Regions from separate parts of the Janibacter hoylei PVAS-1 genome, predicted to be linked through region 1. Evidence: riboswitches for the same ligand, from Rfam matches in the RefSeq annotation. Region 1 holds a riboswitch; the other holds the start of a gene.
The links. A riboswitch is a leader RNA that binds a small molecule or an ion and turns the genes downstream of it on or off. The one in region 1 is predicted to bind cyclic di-AMP.

Region 1 (7,056 bases):
GCCGCCGCCCCAGCTGCCCCGGCACGGGGCGCGGTGCCAGCGGCTCCAGCTGCCGCAGCGGCCCCGCAGGCGGCACAGGCTCCGGCTGCCGCTGCGGCACCGGCAGCTCCTGCCGCACCGGCCACAGCTCAGGCGCCTGCGGCGCAGTCGGCTCCCGTGGCCGCAGCTGCCCCGGCTCGGTCGACCGTCCCGATCGGTGACAAGGACTGCAAGGACTTCATCTCGCAGGCCGAGGCGCAGGTCTTCTTCACCAGCCAGGGTGGCCCCGCCGTGGACCCGCACCGGCTTGATGCCAACAACAACGCCGTGGCTTGCGAGGCCCACTTCGGTACCGACAGCTCCCAGGCGTCCCAGCGCAGTCAGGCCCGCACGATCAACGCCGGCGTCCCGGACGTCGCCGGCCCGAACGTGCTGGGTCTGCTCGGCGGCGGCCTGCTCGTCCTGAGCGGCCTCGGGGTCGCCGTGCGGGCCCGTCGCGCCGACTGACCGGGCGGGCCGCAACCTGAGACGCCTCGTCCTGCTGCTCGTCGCCTTCGGCCTCGTCGCCGGGGGCGCAGGGCTGGTGCGGTGGTCGCTCGCGGGGGGCGATGAGCCCGCCGCGGCGCCGGTCCCGAGCCGGACCTACGCGGTGGCGTCACCGACACCGGACACGACGCGTACGGCGACCGTCGACGCGATCCCGGACGACCCGGCCCCGGCGACGAGCGCTTCGTCCAGTGCGTCGAGCCCCGGCCTCGTCATGTCGCCCGAGCGGATGGGGCCCGACCGGCTCTATGTGCCGTCGCTCGGGATCTACGCCAGTCTCGACGGGGTGAAGTTCAGCGGCGGCTCCTTGGCCATCCCTCGGGAACCGTGGCGCGTGGGACGCGACGTGTGGTCGGCCCCACTGGGCGGCGGCGCGGGGACCACCCTGCTCGCTGGTCACGTCGACCTGTCAGGTACCCCGGGAGCTCTGGCCCGACTCAGCGAAGCTCGCGCCGGCGCACTCGTCTACGTCACCGACGGCGCAGGGAGGCGCTCGGCTTTCGTCACGACGAGTCTGCAACGCTACTCCAAGGTGTCGCTGCCTCGATCGCTCTTCGCCGTGGACGGTCCCCGCCAGCTCGCTGTCGTCACCTGCGGTGGCCCGGTGATGACGATCGACGGGGAGCAGCACTACCGGGACAACGTCGTGCTCACGGCCGTGCCGGCCGACGTCTGAGGCCGGCCGTCAGCGTCGGCTGTAGAGCCCCTCGATCACGTCGGCGCGCTGCTGGGTGATGACGTGCCGCTTGAGCTTTTGCGTCGCTGTGAGCTCGCCGCTCTCCTCGGTGAAGTCGTCGTCGAGGACCACGAAGCGCTTGATCCCCTCGGCCTTGGACACCAGGGCATTGGCCTCGTCGACGACCTGCTGGAGCTCGGCCTGCGGGTCGGCGGGTCGCTCGCGCTCGGGGTCGAGGGTGATGAGCGCGCCGACGAAGGGGCGTCCGTCGCCGACGACCATGGCCTGGGAGACGAGGGGGTGGGTGCGCAGCACGTCCTCGAGGGGGCCCGGGGAGACGTTCTTGCCGCCGGCGGTGACGATGATCTCCTTGGCCCGCCCGGTGATCGTCAGGTAGCCATCGTCGTCGAGCGTGCCGAGGTCGCCGGTGGCGAACCAGCCGTCGACGATCGCCTCGCGAGTGGCCTCGTCGTTGCCCCAGTAGCCGTCGGTGACGACGGCGCCACGGACGCTGATCGCCCCGTCGTCCGCCACCCGCACCTCGTTGCCGGGCAGCGGCCGCCCGACCGTGCCGACGCGCTGGACGCCCGGGCCGTTGACCGTGATGGCCGCGCAGGTCTCGGTGAGGCCGTAGCCCTCGTGGACGGGCACGCCGACTCCGCGGAAGAAGTGCCCGAGGCGCTCGCCGAGCGCCCCGCCACCGCTGATGACGTACTCCATCTCGCCGCCGAGCGCGGCGCGGACCTTGGTGTAGAGCAGTCGGTCGAAGACCGCGTGCGCGAGGCGCAGCGGCAGGCTCGGGCGACCCTCGCCCTCGCCGATGGCGCGGCTGCACGCGAGGGCGACCTGCTCCCCCTTCGTGAAGACGACGGCGGACACTCGCTGCCCCGAGGCCTGGCTGCGGACGCCGTCGTGGACCTTTTCGAAGACGCGCGGCACGCCGACGACCATGTGCGGGCGGAAGGAGCCGAGCTTGTCGACGATGCTGCCGAAGTCCGCCCAGAAGCCGACCGTCGCGCCGGACTGGGCGGCGATGTAGGCGACCGATCGGGCGAGGACGTGGGCCATCGGCAGGAAGATGAGGATACGCCGCCCCGGTCGGCCCACCGAGCCGATGGGGTGGTCGAGGCACCCGGCGACCTCGGCCGCGAGGTGACGGTGGGTGAGGACCACGCCCTTCGGCCGGCCGGTGGTGCCGGAGGTGTAGACGATGCCGGCGAGGTCGTCGAGGGTGACCGCGTCGCGACGCTCGATGACGCGCGCTTCGGGCACCTGCCGGCCGCGCTCGCCGAGGACCTCGAGGGCGTCCTCGTCGATGACGAGCACCTCGACGTCGAGCCCGAGGCCGCGGGCGGTCTCGGCCTGGTCGGCCGTGCCGACGAGCAGCAGGCGGGCGCCGGAGTCGCGCAGGATCCACTCGAGCTGCCCGGCCGAGGAGGAGGGGTAGACGGGGACGGTGCCCGCGCCGACGGCCCAGACAGCCTCGTCGAGCAGCAGCCACTCGTAGCGGGTGTCGGCCATGAGCGCGACCCGGTCGCCGGCCTCCACGCCGCTCGCGACGAGCCCGCGGGCGGCGGACGTCAGGGCGACGAGGTGGTGCCGTGCCGTGATGGTCTCCCAAGCGTCGTCGACCCAGCGGGCGAAGGACGGATGGGCGGGCTCCTCGTGCGCGCGACGCCAGGCGCGAAGGGGGAGCAGGTCCGCCTGGGTGAGCTCGAGCGGGCCTCCGGTGGCGTGGGTGCGGGTCACGGCCGGTCTCCTCATGGTGCGACTACAAGTGTAGAAGTCTAGTGTCTCACGACACGACGCAGGCCCACGACCGCTGGGGTCGGGGGCCTGCGTCATCGCATCGCTCAGAAGCGGCCGTAGGACACGTCGTCGGTCCAGATCTCGCGCTCGGTGACGCCCGTGCTCGAGTTGCCCGCGTCGAGGATCTTGCCGTCGCCGGCGTAGATCCCGTTGTGGTACGCAGGGTTGCCGAAGAAGACGATGTCGCCGGGCTGCGGGTCGGAGACCGGGGTGGCCGCCGCCTGCTGCTGGTCGGTCGTCCGCGGCAGCTCCTTGCCCGCCTTGTCGTAGACGTACTGGACGAAGCCGGAGCAGTCGAAGCCGGACGGGCTCGTGCCGCCCATGACGTAGGGCGAGCCGATGAGGCTGCGGGCGGTGCTGACGATCGAGGAGTCGGAGGTGCTCGCGGTCGAGATCTCCGCGGTGCCGCCGTCGGTCGAGGCCGCCGCGGTCGCCTGGCCGCTGGTGGAGCCGCTCTCGGTCAGGCCCATCTCGGAGCCGGTCTCCGGGCCCACGACGCCGTCGGCGGCCAAGCCGTGCTCGGCCTGCCACTGCGTGACGGCCTGCTCGGTCTCGGAGCCGAAGACGCCGTCGGCGCTCACGCCGACCTCGTCCTGGATCTGCTCGACGACACCGCCGGTGTCGCCGACGCGGACGATGTCGGTGAAGCTGCTGGAGCTGCTCGTCGAGTCGCTGCTCTGCGCGCCGCCGGCGGTCGAGGACTGCGTCGTCGGGGCCTGCGGCCCGCCGTTGGCGGAGGCGCTGCCGGCGAAGGCGGTCGAGGCGCCGAGGCCGAGGGCCGTGGCCGCGAGGACTCCGGCGCCGACGCGGGAGGCGGCGGCGCGGGCTCGGGGTGCGCCGTGACGCGGGGTGTGGAAGGTGATCATGCTGTGTCTCCTGGCGCCTGCGGAGTTAGCTGTCGGGTTGGGGTGGAGACCACCCCGTCCGATGGCTCGGCAGGGGCCGAGCCGGTGGACTTCACCCCGAGGCCTCGCGGCCAGAGGTTGGGTCCTCCGCTCCCACCGGTTCTGCAGGGGATCCGTCGGGGTGGTGGGACTCGGCGTGCCCCGACGGTGCCCGACATGCGTCCGGGCCGCGGTCGACCATAGATCACATGGTCACGGATTGGTAACGCGCCCCGGCTGCCCGCCCTCTCCTACCCCGCCGCTCCCACCCCGCATTTCCCTAGGCAGATACGGGCGGGGGTGCGCATTTCCCTAGGGAAATGCGGGCTGGGGTGGCCGTCAGGGGGGTGGGGTGGTCATTTCCCTAGGGAAATGCGGTGGGGTGGCATGACGAAGGGCGGTCCCGACCGTGGTCGGGACCGCCCTTCGTGGCGTACGGCTGGGCCGGTCGGATCAGACGCGGCCGTAGGTGACGGCGCTGGTCCAGATGGCGCGCTTGGTCGTGTCGACGCGCGAGTTGCCGGCGTCGTACATCTTGCCGTTGCCGGCGTAGATGCCCACGTGCCACGCCGGGGCGCCGAAGAAGACGAGGTCGCCGGCGCGGGGCGAGGAGACGCGGGACGTGGAGCGACGCTGCTGCTCGGCCGTACGCGGCAGGGTCTTGCCGTGGCGGGCGTAGACGTAACTGGTGAAGCCCGAGCAGTCGAAGCCGGAGGGCGTCGTGCCGCCGGAGCGGTACGGGGTGCCGACGAGGCTGGAGGCGGTCGAGAGGACCGAGCTGCTGGAGACCGAGCGGGTCGAGGTGCGCGAGGAGCGGGTCGAGGTCGAGCGGCTGCTCGACGACTTCAGGCCCATCTTGGTGCCCGTGCGCGGACCGACGACGCCGTCGGCGGCCAGGCCCTTGCGCTTCTGCCAGCGCTTGACGGCCGCCTTGGTCTTCGGGCCGAAGACGCCGTCGGCGGTCACGCCGACCTTGCGCTGGATCTGCTTGACGACGGTGCCGCGTGAGCCCTGCTTGACCAGACCGGAGAAGGAGGCCTTGGCGGTGGCCGACTGGGTCGACTGCGTCGCGGGGGCGGCGGTCGCGCTCTGCGCACCGGCGGTGGCGGTACCGAGGCTGACGGCCGCGACGGCGACCATGGTCGCGCCCGCACGCTTGCCGGTCTGGGAGGACTTGCTGGGGGCGCGGTGGCGCCCGGTGTAGAACATCGACATGGCGAACTCTCCTGCGCCTACGGAGTTAGCTGTCGGGTTGAGGTGGAGAAGCACCCCGCCCTTCCGGTCCGAAGACCGAGAGGACTGCACCCCAAGGCACGAGTGCCGTGGATCGGTGGGTCCCCCGCTCCTGCCGTGACGTGTCAGGGGCCATTCGGGCTGGCAGGATTCGGCGACCCGGTGGCAACCCCCGTGTGTGGGGTCGGGAGAAGAGTAGGGCATGTGGACACGAATTGGTAACAGGGCCTGTGGACGGGATGCCCGGGACCTGCTCAGTCCCCGTGCACCGCCCGGTGCAGCTGCGCCATCTCCTCGTCCATCCGGGCCGCCGTGCCGGCCGCGTCGGTGATCCGCTGCCGCAGATCGGCCGGGACGTCCCCTTCGTACTTGTAGAAGATCTTGTGCTCCGTGCTCGCCCAAAAATCCATGGCGACCGTGCGGAACTGCACCTCGACGGGCACCTGCACCGGACCCGAGGAGAGGAAGACGGGGATCTCGAGGATGACGTGCAGCGAGCGGTAGCCGTTGGGCTTGGGGTTGGCGATGTAGTCCTTGACGACCCGCACCGTGATGTCCGGCTGGTCGGTGAGCGCGGCCATGAGTCGGTAGACGTCGGCGACGAAGGAGCAGATGACCCGCACGCCGGCGATGTCGGTGATGTGCTCGCGCAGCTGCGGGATGTCGAGCTCGACGCCCTGACGCGCCGCCTTCTCGAGGATCGACTCGGGGGACTTCACCCGCGTCGAGATGTGCTCGATCGGGTTGTCGAGGTGCAGCTCGGTGAACTCCTCGCGCAGGATCTCCAGCCGGGTCGCGACCTGCTCCATCCCGAAGCGGTAGCCGAGCATCATCCGGGTGAACTCGTCGCGGATCTGCGCGAACCGTCGGATCGCCTCCTCGGGCAGCACGGCGGTCGGCTCCGTGGGCGGGGGCGCGGCGGTGGGCTCGGTCATGGCGTCTCCGGGATGGGGTGCGTGACAACCCTAGGCATCGTGTCTGGGAGCCAGCCGAGCGTGGCCTGCACTCCCGCGCGGCGGATACGGTCGGGGCAGACCACCCGAGGAGGGACGATGACCGAGGCCCACGCCCAGACGCTGCGCGAGCTCGTGACGCGGTACCTGACCGAGCAGACTCCCGCCAACCTGGCCGCGCTGCGCCACGCGGTGCGGTCCTCAGGCAGCTTCGACCCCGACGTCGACCTGCGGGGGGTCATCCCGCTGCTCGAGGCGGGGCGTCACCGCGAGGCGCTCGACGCGGTCCACGCCAAGATGCCCGGTGCCGCCCTCAACCCCCTGGCCCACCGCCTGCTCGCCGCAGCGCACGAAGCGCTGGGTGATGACGACGCCGCCCGTCGCGAAGCCACCCTGCACACGCTGTCCGTCGCGAGCGTCCTCGCCACGGGCGACGGCACGCAGGAGCGCCCGTGGTCGGTCCTGCGCGTCGCCGACGAGTACGACGTCATGCGAGCGAAGGGGGTCACCCCCCGTCGTCAGGCCACGCGCACCGTCGACGGTCGGGTCGTCGACGTGCACGAGGTCGTCGACGGCCCGGACGTGTGGTTCGTCCTCGACCCGGCATGACGGGTTCGACCTCGCTGCTGCCGATCACCACGGAGCGGCTGCTGCTGCGGCCATACACCCACGCCGATCTCGACGCCAGCCTCGCGTACTACGGCGACCCGCAGGTGGCGCATCACCTGCTCGAGCCCCCGTGGACCCCGGCCATCGCCCGGGAGCGCATCGCCGAGCGCGTCGAGCGGACCGGGCTCGACGGGCCACGACGGAGGCTGGCCCTCGTCGTCGAGCACGAGGGGCGAGTCGTCGGTGACGTCGCACTGTGGGCCAGGGACGCCAGCGGAGCCACGTGCGAGGTGGGCTGGGTCTTCCACCCCGACGACGCCGGGCGGGGTTTCGCGACGGAGGCCGCCGCGGCGGTGCTCGACCACGC
Region 2 (7,056 bases), on a different contig from region 1:
GCGGTGGCGGCCCCGATGCCGGAGCTGGCGCCGGTGACGAGGGCGAGGGGGCGGCTCATCGGGCCACCACGATCCAGGTGGCGGCTGCGCTCGCGAGCACCCGCTCGCCGTCGAGCAGGGCGGTGCCGCTGTGGCGCTTGCGGCCCTCGCACCCGATCTCCCACGCGACGACGACGAGCTCGCGGCCCACGGGCACCTCGGCGTGGACGGTGGCGGTGAGGGTGCCGAGCAGCAAGGCCTCCTCGCCGAAGCCCACGGCGAAGGCGCCCGGGCAGTCCAGCGCTGCGAGCACCGGCGGCAGGCCCTCCTCGGTCAGGGTCACGGGCGAGGCGAGGACGTCGTCGCGGCCGGCGACCGGCCCGACGAAGACGCGCAGACCCCCTTCGGCCTCGGGCCCGCAGACGTAGCAGCCGGGGAAGGGGTGGTCGCTCGCGTCGACGCCGGCCGCCGCGGTCCGGGCCGCCTCGAGGTCGACCGGTGCGGGGACCGTCAGGTCGGGGGCGGTCGTGCGGCGGGCCGTGCCGAGCAGGGTGTCGCCGTCGAGCAGGTGCACCGCGAGCTCGGCGCCGTCGGCGACCGTGCCGTCGACCTCCCACCGCAGGGGACGCCCGAGCGGCGTCGGCGCGCTCAGGCGGACCGTCGCCGACGTCAGGTCCCCCTCCGCGGGGACGAGGTCGTCGAGGCGCTCGGTGAGCAGCCCGCACAACCAGCCGCCGTTGCCGGTGCCCGGGGGGCCGGCGCGCAGGGTGGACACGGTCGTCGTCTCGGCTGTGGTGTGCACCACCCCAACCTAGCGACGAGCCGGCAGGAGAGGATGAGGGGGATGAGTACGCGCGAGACCTTCGGTTGGAGGCGCATCGCCGTACCCGCCTTCGGGCCGACCTTCCTCTCCGCCGCCGCGACCGGCGCCGTCATCCCGGTCGCTGCGCTGCGGGCCGACGAGCTCGGCGCGAGCCTCGGCACCGCCGCCTTCGTCGTCGCCCTCACCGGGGTCGGGCAGCTCGTCGGGGTCCTGCCCGCCGGAGCCCTCGTCGCCCGCATCGGCGAGCGCGCGACCCTCGTCCGCGCTGGCCTGCTCGACGTCGCGGCGCTCGCCGTCGCGGGGTGGGCGCCCTCGCTGTGGCTCATGGGTGTCGCGCTGCTCGTCAGCGGGCTCGCCTCCTCCGCCTTCTTCCTCGCCCGGCAGGGCTTCATGATCGACGTCCTGCCGCGGCAGCTCCTCGCCCGTGGCATGTCCCTGCTCGGTGGGTCGATGCGGGCCGGGCTGCTCCTCGGGCCGGTTGTCGGGTCGCTGGCCATCGCCCCCTTCGGCCTGCAGGGGGCCTACGGGCTGGCCGTGCTCCTCGCCGTCGGCTCCGTGCTGACCGTCCTCACCGCACCCGACCTCACCGGTGAGCACGAGCGGGCCCGCGCGCAGGAGCCGCACACCGGGGTCTTCCGGGTCATCCGGCGGCACGCCCGCCTGCTGCTCACCCAGGGCCTGGGCGTCACGGTGATCTCGGCGCTGCGCTCCGCCCGGCTGGCGATCCTGCCGCTGTGGGCGCTGCACATCGGCCTCGACGGCGTCGACTCCTCGCAGATCTTCGCCGTCGCCGGTCTCGCCGAGCTCGTCCTCGTCTACCCCGGCGGCTGGGTCATGGACCGGCTCGGCCGGATGTGGGTCGTCGGGGCGCTGCTGGGCGTCGTCTCGCTCTCCTTCGTCGCCCTGCCCCTCGCCGACACGAAGGGGGAGCTGCTCGCCGTCGCGCTCGCCATGGCCCTGGGCAACGGGCTGGGGTCGGGCATCGTCATGACCCTCGGCGCGGACGCCGCGCCGAGCCGCGACCGGGCCCAGTTCCTCGGCGCCTGGCGGCTCACCGGCGAGGTGGGGCACGCCGGCGGCTCGCTCGGCCTGAGCGCCGTCACCACCCTCGTCTCGCTGCCCGCCGCCGCCGTGGCGCTCGGGGCCCTCGGCCTCGCGGGGCTGGCCTGGACGAGCCTGTGGATCCCACGCGCCGACCGGGAGCGCTCCGCGGCCTGACGCGGCGGCCCGCGGCGCCGCCGGGCAGGGCATGATGGGGCTCGTGAAGGACCTCATCGACACCACCGAGATGTACCTCCGCACGATCTTCGAGCTCGAGGAGGAAAACATCCCGCCGATGCGCGCCCGCATCGCCGAGCGGCTCGGCCACTCCGGCCCGACCGTCTCGCAGACCGTGGCGCGCATGGAGCGTGATGGCCTCGTCAGCCTCGGCGAGGACCGCCGGCTCGTCCTCTCCGACGAAGGGCGGCTGCTCGCCACGCGGGTGATGCGCAAGCACCGCCTCGCCGAGCGGTTGCTCGCCGACGTCATCGGTCTCGAGTGGGAGCACGTGCACGACGAGGCCTGCCGGTGGGAGCACGTGATGAGCGAGCGCGTCGAGCGCAAGATCCTCGCGATGCTGCCCGAGCACCGGGAGTCGCCCTACGGGACCCCGATCCCCGGCCTCGACGAGCTGCTCTCGGACGAGGAGGCGAGCATCGACTACCTCGAGGGTCTGCAGAGCCTCGTCCAGGTCGCGCAGGGCAAGCCCACGGGGCAGTACCGCGTGCGCCGCATCGGCGAGCCGGCCCAGGTCGACCACGAGGCGCTGGAGCTGCTCACCGAGGCGCGGCTGCGCCCCGGTGAGGTCGTCGACGTCACCCCCGAGGGAGACCGCGTCATCGTCGCGCGGGTCGGTGCCCAGCCGGGCGACGCGGTGTCGCTGCCCAAGGACGTCGCCGAGCACGTCTTCGTCGAGCTGGTCGCTCCGTGACCTCTCGTGACCTCGGCGTGACATTGCCGTGATCTGCGGGTACGGTCTGATGGTCCGCTCCCCCTGGGCGGACCCGTCACGCGGACGCTGAGTCCTGTCACCGCACCCGACGGATCTGCACGACACCGCATGACAGGAGCGGGGGACCCACGTTTTGGCGGGGCATCGCGGATGCTCCTCGGGGTGAAGTCCTGGGACGCAGCGGACCGCCAGGTCGGTCCGGTGTCGCAGGGCCGGGCCAGACCTCTGGCTCGAACCCGACAGCTGACCCCGCAGGCGGGATAGAGGTCATCACCTTGTCTCACAACGTCGGGCGCCACCGCGCCGCCGGTCGCTACAACCCCGTGTCCGAGCTCGGCCAGATCGTCAGCCAAGCGGGCACGCCCCTCGCCAAGGGCTCGGCCGTCATCGCTGCCTCCGGTGGTCTGATCGCCGCGATCGCCATCCCCGCCCAGGCCGCCGACTCGACCGCCGAGGTCGACGCCGCCCCGGTCCAGACCGCCTCCGCCCCGGCCGCTCCCGCCGCCGCGGTCACCGCGCCCGCCACGACGACGTCGTCGAAGGCGACCGACGCCGCCTTCGGCAAGATCGAGGTCGAGCCCGTCGCCAAGCCGACCGGCCCCACCCCGGCCCAGCTGCGGGCCCGCGCCGAGCGCGAGCAGGCCCGCCAGGAGGCCGCCGCCGAGCGTCAGCGCGAGCAGGAGCAGGAGCAGGCCGCCCGCGAGGAGCAGGCCAGCGAGCGCACCGAGTCCACCGCGCCGAGCCGCTCGCAGGAGCGTCAGGCCCCGGCCCCGGCCAAGAGCGAGCCCGCCCCCGCCGCGGCCTCCTCCGCGAGCTCCGACGTCATCTCCATCGCCAAGCAGTACATCGGCGTCCCCTACGTCTACGGCGGGTCCACCCCCTCCGGCTTCGACTGCTCGGGCTTCACCCAGTACGTCTTCGCCAAGGCGGGCAAGTCGCTACCGCGCGTCACGACGGCCCAGCAGGCCGCCGCGACCCCCGTGTCCAACCCGCAGCCGGGTGACCTCGTCTTCTTCGGCTCGCCCTCGTGGCACGTCGGCATCTATGTCGGCGACGGCATGATGATCGACGCACCGCGCACTGGCAAGTCGATCTCGATCCGTCCGATCTTCGACGGCGTCTCCGGGTACGGCCGCGTCTGAGCAGGCCCACCCCATGACGAAGGGGGCGGAGGGAGATCATCTCCCTCCGCCCCCTTCGTCGTGCGGTCAGGCCTCGTCGCCGGTGGCCTGCTGCTCCGTCATGCGCCGGTAGTCCTCGCCGAGCTCGTCGTGGTGGAGCAGGTCGTCCTCGGAGGCGCCGGTGCGGTAGCTGGCGCGGCCGAGCATGTGGGCTGTCACCGGGGCGGTGAGGGCCTGGGCGCCGACGACGATGAAGAGCGTGGCGACCGAGGCCCAGGTGCGCACGTTGAGAGCCAGGCCCACGAGGATGAGCAGCAGGCCGAGGGTCTGCGGCTTGGTCGCCGCGTGCATGCGGCCGAAGATGTCGGGCAGCCGGGCCAGACCGATCGCGCCGACGAGGGCGATCGTCGAGCCGAGGAGCAGGCTGATGCCCCCGGCGAGGTCACAGATCTCCTGCCAGCTCATGCGTCGTCCTGCTTGCGGGCCATGAAGCGGGCGACGGACACCGAGCCGACGAAGCCGGTGAGGCTGAAGACCACCATGATCGGCAGCGGCCCGGGGTCGTCCGTGCGCAGGATCTGCGTGGCGATGATGCCCGTGACGATGACGATGAGGACGTCGAGGCTGAGCGCCCGGTCGAGGTTGGTCGGGCCGAGCGCGACGCGCACCAGCACGAGCGCGGCGGCGCAGATGAGCATGCCGAGGGCGATGGCCAGGATGATGCTCATGCCTCCTCCTCGGAGCAGAGGGTGATCTCCTCGCGGGTGCCGATGGCCCGCACGACGCGGGTCTCGACGGCGAGGACGTCCCGGCGCAGCTCTTCGAGCTCCTGGGGGGTCGTGACGTGGAAGCCGTGGACGTAGAGGATGCCCGCGCGGCGTCGGGCCTCGACGACGATCGAGCCCGGCACGAGGGAGACGAGGGCCGAGACGATCGTCATGTAGAACTCCGACCGGGTGCGCAGCTGGACGGCGACGATCGACCCGCCTTGCGCGGGGCGCGGGCTGAGGGTGGCGGCGGCGACCTGGACGGCGGCCTGCACGAGGTCGACGAGGAAGCGCGCGATGAGCTGGACGAGCGGCCACGGGTGGATCCGGCCGAAGTACTGGACCGACGGCAGCGGGAAGATCTGGGTGACGACGGCGCCGATGATCAGCCCGTTGACGACGTTGCCGAGGGTGACCCGGTCCCACAGGAGGACCCAGACGACGGCGAGGGCGATGATCGCGCGGGGCTGCCAGCCGCCGCGCCGGGTGGCAGCGGCCGTGCTCGTGTCGGCGTCCTTCACGGCCCCTCCTGCGGTAGGACGGCCTTGACGTAGCCGTCACGGGTGATCATCTGCTGGGCCGCGGCGTCGGTGTAGGCGAAGAGGGGCCCGGCGAAGAGCGAGAGGCCGAGGCTGAAGACGACGACGGCGCTCGCGGCGCCGAGCATCAGCGGGGGCATCGGCCGCTCGACGGGCTGAGCGGGCGGCGGTGGAGCGATGGGGGTGGAGGGGCGCTGCGCGGCGACGACGGCCCCGATGGCGTCGCTCAGCCGGCCGAAGGACGGGGTGAGGGTCGGCAAGGCGAAGGCGCGGTCGCTCTCGTCCTCGGCGCGCGGGCGCCAGAAGGCGTGGCTCCACGTCTTGGCGACCGCGTAGAGGGTGAGCAGGGAGGTGACGACCGACCCGACGACGAGTGTCCACGCGACGGCGCTGCCGTCCTCGGCTCCGGCTTGGAGCAGCCCCACCTTGCCGACGAAGCCGGAGAAGGGCGGGATGCCGGCGAGGTTCATCGCGGGGACGAAGAAGAGGATGGCCAGGACCGGGGAGGTCGCGGCGAGGCCACCGAGCCGGTCGATGACCGTCGAGCCGCCGACCCGCTCGATGAGCCCGGTGATGAGGAAGAGCGCGGTCTGCACGGTGATGTGGTGGGCGATGTAGAAGACCGCCGACGAGAGGCCGAGCTCGCTCGCCAGGCCGATGCCGAAGAGCATGTAGCCGATGTGGCTGACGAGCGTGAAGGAGAGCATCCGCTTGATGCCCGGCTGCGCCACGGCTCCGAGGATGCCGACGAGCATCGTCAGCAGTCCCGCGATCATGATCAGGTGGTGCAGCGGTGAGTCGGGGAAGAGCAGGAACTGGGTGCGCACGATGGCGTAGACGCCGACCTTGGTGAGCAGCCCGGCGAAGACCGCGGAGACGGGCACGGGCGCCGACGGGTAGCTGTCGGGCAGCCACGCGGACATCGGGAAGACGGCCGCCTTGATCCCGAAGACCGTGAGCAGCATGAGCTGCAGGGCGAGGCTCACCGTGGGGTCGATGTCGGGCAGGCGGAGGGAGAGCTGCGCGAGGTTGACCGTGCCGGCCGCCGCGTAGGTCGCCGCGATGGCCGCGAGGAAGAGGAAGGAGGAGACCATCGAGACGATGACATAGGTCGTCCCGGCCCGGATGCGCGCGCCGCTGCCACCGAGGGTGAGCAGGACGAAGGAGGCGAAGAGCAGCATCTCGAAGCTGACGAAGAGGTTGAAGAGATCACCGGCGAGGAAGGCATTGGAGACGCCGGCCGACAGCACGAGATAGGTGGGGAAGTAGATCGCGAGGGGGGAGTCATCGTCACCGTCGGCGACGCCCTGCCCGATGGCGAAGACGAGGACGACGAGGATGACGAAGCTGCTCACGAGGAGCATGAGCGCCGAGAGCCGGTCGGCGACGAGGGCGATGCCGAGGGGCTCGCTCCACGCGCCGAGCCACAGGGCGATCGGGCCCTCCTCGTGGGTGCGGTACATGAGGGTGACGGCGACGGCGAGGCTCGCGGCGAGCACGCCGAGGCTGATCGCGACCTGGGTGCGCCGGTGGCGCCGGGCGACGAGGGTGAGCGCTGCTCCGAGCAGGGGGAGCAGGACCGGCAGCGGCAGGAGGTTGGCGGAGCTCATGCGGTGGCGTCCTCCTCGTCTGCCTCGGTCGTGGACTGGGTGTCGGGGTCGTAGGTGCTCGAGACCTCGTCGCGCTCGGCGAGCCGCTTGATCAGCTCGTCCTCGGCGTCGTCGGGGACGTCGTCGCTGCCGGTGATCCGCCACTGGCGGTAGGCGAGGGAGAGGACGAAGGCGACGGAGGCCAGGGCGATGACGATCGCGGTGAGCACCATGGCCTGGGGGAG

Region 2: linked by a shared signal. The riboswitch ahead of CWN80_RS10655 (C40 family peptidase) and the one ahead of CWN80_RS05980 (C40 family peptidase) in region 1 are both predicted to bind cyclic di-AMP.

The regions. Positions count from the first base shown of each region.
Region 1 covers NZ_PIPF01000005.1:159,117-166,172, reverse strand. The annotation lists gene CWN80_RS15520 (excalibur calcium-binding domain-containing protein) at 1-486, shown strand, start outside; gene CWN80_RS05990 (class F sortase) at 563-1,201, shown strand; gene CWN80_RS05985 (AMP-dependent synthetase/ligase) at 1,211-2,950, opposite strand; gene CWN80_RS05980 (C40 family peptidase) at 3,055-3,876, opposite strand; cyclic di-AMP (ydaO/yuaA leader) riboswitch at 3,875-4,032, opposite strand; gene CWN80_RS05975 (C40 family peptidase) at 4,348-5,109, opposite strand; cyclic di-AMP (ydaO/yuaA leader) riboswitch at 5,116-5,284, opposite strand; gene CWN80_RS05970 (GTP pyrophosphokinase) at 5,382-6,062, opposite strand; gene CWN80_RS05965 (DUF4919 domain-containing protein) at 6,180-6,689, shown strand; gene CWN80_RS16000 (GNAT family N-acetyltransferase) at 6,686-7,056, shown strand, end outside.
Region 2 covers NZ_PIPF01000010.1:131,405-138,460, reverse strand. The annotation lists gene CWN80_RS10675 (SDR family NAD(P)-dependent oxidoreductase) at 1-59, opposite strand, end outside; gene CWN80_RS10670 (hypothetical protein) at 56-781, opposite strand; gene CWN80_RS10665 (MFS transporter) at 824-2,020, shown strand; gene CWN80_RS10660 (iron-dependent transcriptional repressor DtxR) at 2,064-2,774, shown strand; cyclic di-AMP (ydaO/yuaA leader) riboswitch at 2,888-3,068, shown strand; gene CWN80_RS10655 (C40 family peptidase) at 3,071-3,937, shown strand; gene mnhG (monovalent cation/H(+) antiporter subunit G) at 4,004-4,381, opposite strand; gene CWN80_RS10645 (MrpF/PhaF family protein) at 4,378-4,644, opposite strand; gene CWN80_RS10640 (Na+/H+ antiporter subunit E) at 4,641-5,204, opposite strand; gene CWN80_RS10635 (Na+/H+ antiporter subunit D) at 5,201-6,832, opposite strand; gene CWN80_RS10630 (Na(+)/H(+) antiporter subunit C) at 6,829-7,056, opposite strand, start outside.